2 regions of the Clostridium taeniosporum genome follow, and region 2 is predicted to be linked to the other one. Evidence: a T-box and tRNA genes for the amino acid it is inferred to sense, from the RefSeq annotation. Region 2 holds a T-box; the other holds one or more tRNA genes.
What was found. A T-box is a leader RNA that pairs with one kind of tRNA and senses whether it is charged. The one in region 2 lies ahead of serS (serine--tRNA ligase), so its partner is inferred to be a tRNA-Ser.

Region 1 (5,485 bases), 130 kb from region 2:
TAACTTATTTATTCTAGCAAGCATAACCTCACTTGATGTATCATACTCTATTTTACACATTTTTATTATACTAAGCTCTAAATATAATCTACTTTGTTTACTTACCTTAGAATTATTTTCTCCTTCTTGAAGAATTCTAATACCTCTCATTATTTCTTCAATACGAATCTTCTTTCCTTGCTCTTTTATAAGCTCAATATTTTCAAGAGACATATCTAAGATTTCTTCTGGTGTATTAGATACTTTAACCATAAGTAAATTTCTAAAATGACCTATAAGATCTTTTATAAATAAATGAATATCCTTACCTGAAAAAACCATCTTATCAATAATAACCATAGCTTTTTCTATATTTCTTTCTATTATTGAATCAGTTATTTCAAACAAATATTCATTTGTAACCAATCCTAAAATACTTATTAAATCATCGTATTGGATATTATTATCTCCCATAGCTATCGCTTGATCTAATATACTTAAAGAATCTCTCATAGCTCCATCAGCAACTCTAGCGATTAAGTCTAAACTTTTATTATCAACTTTAACATTTTGTGCTTCTGTTATCTTTTTTAATCTAGCTGAAATTTCTTTTTGATTTATTCGCTTAAAATCAAATCTTTGACATCTAGATAATATTGTTATTGGTAATCTTTGAGGATCAGTTGTTGCTAATATAAATATAACATTACTTGGTGGTTCTTCTAATGTTTTTAAGAAAGCATTAACTGCTCCTACTGATAACATATGAACCTCATCTAGTATATATATTTTATATTTTCCCTCTTGTGGGGGATATTTTGTATCATCAATTATATCTCTAATTCTATCTATACCATTGTTAGATGCTGCATCTAATTCTGTAACATCCATTGATAAACCTTCATTTATTTTTTTACACATTTCACATTCATTACAAGGTTCACCATCTTGAAAGTTAAGACAATTTAAAGCTTTTGCCATAACTTTAGCAGTGGAAGTTTTACCTGTTCCTCTAGTACCGCAAAAAAGATATGCATGAGCTATTCTATTATTTAAAATTTCATTTTTTAATGTTGTTGTTATATGTTCTTGACCTACTACATCATTAAATGTCTTAGGTCTCCATTCTCTATATAAAGCTGTATATCCCAAAGGTTTACTCCACCTTTCTTTTTTCCCTTAAATCTTATATTTATTATACACTAATAATTATAAAATGATAAATTATATATAATATTAAACTTAAGCTTTAATATTTTTTTAAAATCATCTTTTTAAATAGTATAGTTAATCTGTCTATCTATAAATATGTAATCTTATAATATATATTTATCTATGATAAAATACTTAAGAATACATTTAATAAAAAATAGGAGGAATATAATTATTATGAGTTTATATGATGATAAATATTTAGCTATAGCTAGTGATATCCTTGAAAATGGTTATTATGATAATAATAGAACTGGTATGCCAACTTATAAGCTACCACATCAAATAATGCAATTTAATTTAGAAAGAGAATTTCCTATATTAACAACTAAATTTGTCGCTTTTAAAACATCTGTTAAAGAAATTTTGTGGATAATGCAAAAACAAAGTAATAATATTAAAGATTTAGATGGTCACATTTGGGATGAATGGGCTGATGAAGATGGTTCTATAGGTAAGGCCTATGGATATCAAGTAAAAAAATATCACCAAATTGATAATCTTATAAAGTCATTAAAAGAAAACCCACAAGATAGAAGAATGATGATTAATATATGGAACTGGGAAGATATGCCTGAAATGAATTTAGCTCCATGTTGTTTCTTAAGTATGTGGGATGTTACAGATGGTAAACTTAACTGCATGCTAGTACAAAGAAGTGGAGATTTACCACTAGGAGTTCCATTTAATACTAGCCAATATGCTGTATTAACACATTTAATAGCTCAAGTAACAGGACTTAAACCTGGATTATTTACTCATGTAATAAATAATGCACATATTTACGAAAATCAAATTGAAGGAATGAAAACTCAATTAGAAAGAAAAGATAAAGCTTATGAGGCACCAAGACTTTGGATAAATCCTGAAATTAAAAATTTCTATGATTTTACGCCTGATGATATCAAATTAGAAGGATACAAGCATCACGAAGCGATAAAAATGCCTGTTTCTGTTTAGAAGTTAAAAATTTAGAGTTAAGAATTGAAAGTTTTGATATATTTTAAAATTACATTATAAATTTTTATTAACTTTCTGTTTTTCTCTTTAATTCTAAATTCAAACTTTTTTATATAGTTTAAAATTCGGTCTATATTTAGTAAAGTATTAATATATGCATAGATAAATTTAGATAAAATAATTAAACTTAAAAATATTAAATAAAAAATATATAATAAAAAATTATAAACTTTTAGTTACTTATTTAAAAATTTCAAAAAAGTTTATTTAAGAATTTTATGATTTAAATAAAAAGTAAGGGGGCTTATATATGTTATCAATAATAGTAGCTATTGCTGAAAATAATGTTATTGGAAATGATAATAAATTAATATGGCATATTTCTGAAGATTTAAAAAGATTTAAAGAGATTACAAGTGGAAAAACTATTTTAATGGGTAGAAAAACTTTTCAATCTCTTCCTGGAATATTACCTAACAGAAAACATGTTATATTAACTAGAGATAAAAATTTTAACATTGATTCTAATTCTGTGGAAATATTACATAATTTCGATGAACTATTAAATAAATATAGTAAATCTGATGAAGAAGTATTTGTAATAGGTGGTGGAGAAATCTATAAACAACTATTACCTCATGCTAATAAATTATATCTAACAAAGATTTATAAAGAATTTGATGGTGATACATATTTCCCACAAATAAATTATAATGAATTTAAAATCGATTATGAATCAGATATTAAAATTAATGATAAAAACCAATTAAAATACAAATTTATAAATCTAAGCAAAATAAATTAAATAACGCTTTTTTAGTTAAAAGTGAATATTAAAAAGATAAGAAAATGAGGGTATTTAAAAATAAATACCCTCATTTTCTTATCCTATTGATTTGTCCTATATTGTTAATCCTATTGAAGAATAACCTAATTTAAGTCGAAAAAAAATCCTTCATTCTTAGTGAAGGTTTATGTATATAAACCGTGCACCTCGCTTCGATAAAAATTTCCTATACGTTACCTCTGCAGTTAGCTCAGACCAGATTGATCCACGGCACATGCAGTGTGCACTTATCGCTGCTTCCTTCCGGATCTGACGAGGTTCATACGCTTTCATTGCGTGGGACCCAGTCATCAACACCACTTACAAAGGTCAGACTATAAAAAATCAATACCTCTACGAGGAATTAAATCCTGCTATAGCGGATTGCAGGTTACAGGGCACCGCTAACTCCCCATCTAGCACGGAATGGTGGTATGAAGAGGATTCGAACCTCAATAACATTTTTTCTTAATGAAAAAACTATGCCTCCATTAGGCATCAAACCATATAATCACTATGCTTTTTTGATACTTTTATATAATAGCATATAAAATTTATAAATACAAGACTATAGTAACAATATACTTTTGTAAATTCATACGTTTTTATGAATTTATTTTAGATTTTTCCTTTAATGTAAATAACTAAAACTTAAAATAACATTTTTAATACTATACTTGCTTTTAAATTTTCAATAACTATTAAAATATATCTATTTTTAATTTATAATATCATATATATTTTTTTCATTCAACCTTTTCATTCTAATATGATTTATTATATATCACCATAATTTATATTTTTAATAACACCATAATAAAAAAAATTGCTAAGCAACCATGGAGTGTCGATTTTTTTTAGCTATGTACCCTTTCCAAATGTAGTACAGGAATAATGATACGGTATATAATTATTTTTTTATCCTTTATGGATACTCATAATATCTTTAAAATTCAGTATTTTATAAGTTATCTACATATTCTTTAGTAATATAATTTTATAAGAACTAAAAAAAATCTCTCTCTACAAAAAGTAGAAAGAGATTTTTTGGCGGAGAAAAGGGGATTTGAACCCCTGATAGAGCTCGCACCCTATACACGCTTTCCAGGCGTGCTCCTTCAACCACTCGGACATTTCTCCAAAGGTATAATGCTTTTTTATAATATCATATAAAAAAAGCTAATTCAACTGAATATTTTGGTTACTTATTTTTAATTTTTCTAATATAAATAATAAAACAAATCCCAAAAATTATTCCTACTATACTTATTAGTTGGGCAACTCTCATTCCTCCAAACATCAAACTGTCAGTTCTAAGTCCCTCAACAAAAAATCTACCTATAGAATATAAAATAATATAACTAGAAATAACTACTCCATTATTATTTTCTTTCTTCTTATAAAGTATAATAATTAAAATAGTACATATTATCAAATTCCAAACAGATTCATATAAAAATGTTGGATGATAATATGTTCCATTAATGTACATTCCTTTTTGTATGAATTGTGGAAATTTACTTATAAATTCATAAGTTACTTCTCCTCCATGTGCTTCGCTATTCATAAAGTTACCCCATCTACCAATAGCCTGAGCTAATATTATAGATGGCGCTACCACATCTAAATAAGCTAAAAAATTTATTTTTTTACTTTAGCATAAATAAATGCTGCTATTATTCCACCTATTAATCCACCATGTATAGCTAATCCACCTTGTCTTATATTAAATATATCTATTAAATTATCTTTATAATTTTCAAACTCAAATAAAACATAATATAATCTTGCTCCAATAATAGCAGCTGGAAAAGCTACAAGAAATCCATCACTTAAAATATCAAAGCTTAGATTTTTCTTATTACAATTATGATAAGCTAGTATTAATCCAAAAAAGACTCCCATCAAAATAATTACTGCATACCATCTAATATCAAAATTTCCTATTTTGAAAGCTACTGGATTCATAAATATCTCACTCCTTTTCATTTGTATCTTATATTATTAATTTAAAATTAACCAAACTTTTTATCATACTTAGAGCTTATAACCTTATAAATAACATTGCTTAAAGTTATTCCTAATATACATCCTACTAACACATCTGATGGATAATGAACATATAAATACATTCTTGAAAATCCTATAAGTGCTGCTAATATAAATGCACCAATACCCATCTTTTTATTTGCTATATAAACAATAGTCGCTGCTGCAAATGAAGACATAGTATGTCCAGATGGAAAAGAAAAACTTGTAGGTGCCTTTATAAGCAATTCTATATTTTCAATAGAATTAAAAGGTCTCATTCTGCCAACTAAAGGTTTTATAATTCCATCGCCAATTAGTGCTCCAATACATAATGTACATAACATTATGAAACCATATTTTCTGTATTTTTCGCTACATATAAATGCTATTCCTATAACTATCCATATAAATCCCATATTTCCCAAAGAAGTTATTATCGGAATTATCTTGTCCATAAATGAAGTATGTAAATTATTC
Region 2 (5,485 bases):
ACTAACTTAATAAGCTAATATAGACTATTATTATTTATAAATTAATTAGTTTATGGCATCTACATTCATAAATCTTCTTATTGCTTCTGGAATTTCAACTGTTCCATCTTCTTTTTGGTAATTTTCTAATATTGCTGCTACTGTTCTACCAATTGCAACACCTGAACCATTTAAAGTATGAACAAATTTAGGTTTATCTTTTGGTGTTTCTCTATATTTTATGTTAGCTCTTCTAGCTTGGAAATCTTCAAAGTTAGAACAACTTGAAATTTCTACATATCTATTATAACTTGGCATCCAAACTTCGATATCATATTTTAAAGCTGCAGTGAATCCTAAATCACCTTTACATATTCTAACTATTCTATAAGGTAATCCTAATCCTTGTAATACTGATTCTGCATCTTTTACTAACTTATCTAACTCTGCATAAGATTCTTCTGGTTTACAGAACTTAACTAATTCTACTTTGTTAAATTGATGTTGTCTTACAAGACCTCTAGTATCTCTACCTGCTGAACCTGCTTCTGCTCTAAAGCAGGCTGAATAAGCTGCATGTTTTATTGGTAATATATCACCACTTAAAACTTCATTTCTATACATATTAGTAACAGGAACTTCTGCAGTTGGTATTAAGAAATATCCATTATTTTCTACTTTAAACGCATCTTCTTCAAACTTAGGTAATTGACCTGTTCCTGTCATACTATCTCTATTAACCATATAAGGTGGTAATACTTCTGTATATCCATTTTCAATCGTATGCTTATCTAAGAAATAATTTATTACAGCTCTTTCTAATCTAGCTCCTAAACCTTTATATACTGTAAATCTAGAACCAGCTACTTTTCCACCTCTCTCAAAATCTAAAATATTAAGATCAGTTCCTAAATCCCAGTGGGCTTTTGGTTCAAAATCAAATTTAGCAGGTTCACCCCATTTTTTAATTTCAACATTATCTTCATCAGTTTCTCCATCTGGAACTTCCGGATTTGGAATATTAGGGATTCTAAGCATTATATATTCTATTTTTTCATCTATTTCATTTACTCTAACATCAAAATTTTTAATTTCTTCTCCTAGTTTCCTCATATCATTCATTATTTCAGTAACATCTTCGCCAGCTTTTTTTAATTTAGGAATTTCAGATGAAACTTGATTTCTTTTGCTCTTTAAACTTTCAACTTCAACTAATATTTTTCTTCTTTCTTCATCCAATGTTACAACTTCATCTATAACTGCTACGTCAAAATCTTCTCCTCTATTTGATAATGCTTTTTTTATCTCTTCTGGATTATTTCTAATTCTTTTTAAATCTAACATTATTATTCTCTCCTTTTAATTTTTTCTATAAAAAAAGAGCCTTTCTCCCCTATAAAAGGGACGAAAAACTCCGCGTTGCCACCCTAATTAATAACATAAAATGTTATTCACTCTTAAAATTTAACGATATTACCGTACTGCTTAATTCACAGTCCCTCAAAGGTGGATTCATAATACATAAATATTAGTTTACACCAACCACTAACTCTCTAAAAATCATAATATTACTACTAGCCTTATCTAAGGTTTGCATATTAACTTGTATTAAATATATTATATTAAAAAACTTATATTTGTCAATATATTATCAAATTTTTATCTATTATTATCAATTTTTTTAGTACATATAATATCTATTCCTGTATTCATTATATTTTTACATATTATATCACCAATATTTATAGGTGCACTAACATAAATTCTGCTAAGAACTTTAGAAAATTCCCTCCATAATTCCTTTTCTATAGGATTATTACTTTTTACAGAAACAACTTTATGATTGGGATCTCCTTTTACTCTAACTAAACTAGTAAAAATATCCTTACTGCTCATAAATACATCTCCTAAATTCTATATTTCATTAAATTCCTTAATTCTACTAGCTACTATATTAGAATGTTTAGAATCTTCAACTATCTCTAAAATATTTTTATCCATTTCTCTTGCTAATATTTTTATTATTTTTATATCACAATAAGCACCATTGCAATTTCCTCTACCAATTCCAGTACGTCTTTTTACGCCTTCAACAGTACGAGCTCCTAATGGTCTTCTGATACTATCAATTATTTCTCCTTCTGATATATTATTACATACACAAACTATATCTCCATATCTTTTATCTAAAGAGATAACTTCATTTCTTTCTTCTTTTGATAAGTCTTTAAATCTATATACTTCTCTTCTTTTATCTACATAATCCTTTTTTCTAATAATATTTAAGCTATGTTTTAAAGTATTTTTTATCTTAAGTGCAATAGCTGGTGCTATAGTAATTTTACCGTAATGAGTACCAGTAATTTTTATATAACCATTATCTAATTTACTATCATCAATTATTATTATATCTTTGTTATAAACTTCTGCAAACATATTGCTTACAAAATCCTTTTTAGCTTCTGGAAATATACTTGTAGACATTTCAATACCTTCCTCTAAAGATAAAATATGATCACTCTTTATACCTATTAAATTTCCATTCTGTAATTTAGGATTATTTATAACAAAAGTGGTATCATCTATCTCATCTATAAGTATAGTTTTTAATTTATTTTCTGATTTATTCTCAAACATTATATAATTCATATTTTTATAATCATAGTCTTCTTCAACATGATTAAAAGATATTTCATCAGGTATTGTATTAACTACAACCTTACAAGTAAATTTATTTTTATTTGTAGTTACTTTAAATCCACTAACAAGGTTTTGAATATCTATTACCTCTTCCTCTAATTTAAAGTTTACTCCATTATCAGCTGCAACTTCTGCATAAGATATTGCTAAATCATATGGAGAAATAACTGCTACATTTTCAGAATAAAGAGCTTTATTTACATCTATATTTAAATTGGGTTCAATTTTATTAAGTATGTCTTTATCATTTTCTATTAAATGAACTCCCTCTATATTTCTTTCTTTAGCTCTATTATACATAATGTCTAATTTATAATCTTGACTATTATTTGATGCAATCCTTAATGCTCCTGTTTTTTTATATGATACATTAAATTTCTTACAATGCTCTTCAATAAGCGTTCTGCCTATATTCTCAAGTCTTGCCATCATACTATTAGAAGTTTCTGAACCATCATAAATAACAGCTGTATTTATGAAGGATATATCATCAGCTACATCATAATCTTTTTCAATTAAAGCTATGTTAATATTATATTTTGATAATTGATAAGCTACAGCGCATCCTACTATACCTCCGCCTAAAATAAGTACATCATAATCCATATAAACTTTCCTCCTAATCAGATACTATAAAACCTTTTTCTTTTAATTCATCTATAATGCAATTAATATCTTCTTGAGTATCTGCTGATATAGTATGAATATGTACACCCTTAGTTAATACTGATAATAATCTACCTTCTTGTTGTTTATATTTTTCTAAAAATTTATTTAATTCATTATAATTTTTAATCATCAACATTCCTTTTATTTCTCCATATAAAGGGTGCTCAACTATAACATCTTCAATAGTACCACCATACTTAATAATTATACTCATTTCATTAATTAATTCTTCTTCTTTATGATTAACAGCTATTATAGCTTTTACTTTCTTTAATTCTTTATTAATAATATACCCATCTGGTGTTGCCATTATATTATTACCCTTAGCTCTAAGAATAGCTATATCTTTAACAATTATTTGTCTTGTTACACCATAACTATCAGCTATTTCTATTCCTTTTAATGGCTTTTCATTTTCAATTAAACTTTTTAATATACTTTGTCTTCGTTCTGTAGAATTCATAAAATTTTACCCTCCATAGCTTAATAATTATATGATTTTAATTATCTCTTATTAAAATTAGTTACGATTATCACATATATTTAATATACTTAAATATATATTTTTTTCAATTAATTCTAAATTATTATGATGATTTTCTATACAATATAATACTTCATTATCATCAAACTTTATATTTTCTAATAATTTTTTACCGATTTTAGGATGATCATAATATTTAGTCACTCTACTATATTTATTATACTTTAAAAATGAACCTTTCGTAACTTTATTTAATATTACTACTATTCCTTTTTCAATTATATTTAATGAAATTTCTATTTTTCCGATATCATGTAATAATGCACATTTAGCCATTTTATACTCATCTAAATCATTATAATCCCTTACCAGTATAATAGCTTCTTTACATACTCTAAGAGAATGCATTCTGTCTGGTTTTTTTAATTTCATAAATAATTCTTTTTCTTTTTTACTTAAATATTTATCTATGAAATTAATATTATCATCTTCAAAATATGAAAGAATTCCTAACATAAATTGTTTTATTCTATATAACATTTTTGTTTCTCCTAATAAAAAGTTAACTACTTTTAATTATAACAAAAAAAGCTATGAATTTAATTCATAGCTTTTAAATAAATGGTGGAGATAAAGAGATTCGAACTCTTGACCCCCTGCGTGCAAGGCAGGTGCTCTCCCAACTGAGCTATACCCCCATAATGGTGGACCTTCAGGGACTCGAACCCCGGACCTACCGGTTATGAGCCGGTTGCTCTAACCAACTGAGCTAAAGATCCTTTACCTGGCAACGTCCTAATCTCCCACACAGTCTCCCATGCAGTACCTTCGGCGCTATAGATCTTAACTATCCTGTTCGGAATGGATAGGAGTGTTACTTCTATGCCATCATCACCAGATCATTTTGAAAGAATGTTCTTTCAAAATTGCACATAATTTGTATACAATATTTATTGGTCAAGCCCTCGACCTATTAGTATCAGTCAGCTAAATATGTTACCACACTTACACCTCTGACCTATCAACCTTGTAGTCTTCAAGGGGTCTTACTAGCTTACGCTATGGGAAATCTCATCTTGAAGGAGGCTTCACGCTTAGATGCTTTCAGCGTTTATCCCGTCCCGACTTAGCTACCCAGCTATGCTTCTGGCGAAACAACTGGTACACCATAGGTCGGTCCATCCCGGTCCTCTCGTACTAAGGACAGCTCTTCTCAAATTTCCTGCGCCCGCGACGGATAGGGACCGAACTGTCTCACGACGTTCTGAACCCAGCTCGCGTGCCGCTTTAATGGGCGAACAGCCCAACCCTTGGGACCTACTTCAGCCCCAGGATGCGACGAGCCGACATCGAGGTGCCAAACCTCCCCGTCGATGTGAACTCTTGGGGGAGATCAGCCTGTTATCCCCGAGGTAGCTTTTATCCGTTGAGCGATGGCCCTCCCACGAGGTACCACCGGATCACTAAGCCCGACTTTCGTCCCTGCTCGACTTGTAGGTCTCGCAGTCAGGCTCCCTTCTGCCTTTGCACTCTACGAACGATTTCCGACCGTTCTGAGGGAACCTTTGGGCGCCTCCGTTACTTTTTAGGAGGCGACCGCCCCAGTCAAACTGCCCACCTAACAATGTCCTGTCACCAGATTCATGGCATCCA

Region 1: it has a tRNA-Ser gene. The T-box ahead of serS (serine--tRNA ligase) is inferred to sense a tRNA for this amino acid. The anticodon was not compared.

What each region holds. Positions count from the first base shown of each region.
Region 1 covers NZ_CP017253.2:3,147,452-3,152,936, forward strand. The annotation lists gene dnaX (DNA polymerase III subunit gamma/tau) at 1-1,131, opposite strand, end outside; gene BGI42_RS14155 (thymidylate synthase) at 1,369-2,151, shown strand; gene BGI42_RS14160 (dihydrofolate reductase) at 2,462-2,956, shown strand; RNA gene ffs (signal recognition particle sRNA large type) at 3,137-3,402, opposite strand; tRNA gene BGI42_RS14170 (tRNA-Ser) at 4,026-4,117, opposite strand; partial or broken gene lgt (prolipoprotein diacylglyceryl transferase) at 4,179-4,945, opposite strand; gene BGI42_RS14180 (phosphatase PAP2 family protein) at 4,993-5,485, opposite strand, start outside.
Region 2 covers NZ_CP017253.2:13,808-19,292, reverse strand. The annotation lists gene serS (serine--tRNA ligase) at 46-1,323, opposite strand; T-box leader at 1,377-1,575, opposite strand; gene BGI42_RS00080 (DUF1667 domain-containing protein) at 1,639-1,875, opposite strand; gene BGI42_RS00075 (NAD(P)/FAD-dependent oxidoreductase) at 1,894-3,285, opposite strand; gene BGI42_RS00070 (transcription repressor NadR) at 3,299-3,811, opposite strand; gene BGI42_RS00065 (HD domain-containing protein) at 3,869-4,372, opposite strand; tRNA gene BGI42_RS00060 (tRNA-Ala) at 4,455-4,530, opposite strand; tRNA gene BGI42_RS00055 (tRNA-Ile) at 4,535-4,611, opposite strand; rRNA gene rrf (5S ribosomal RNA) at 4,615-4,731, opposite strand; rRNA gene BGI42_RS00045 (23S ribosomal RNA) at 4,786-5,485, opposite strand, start outside.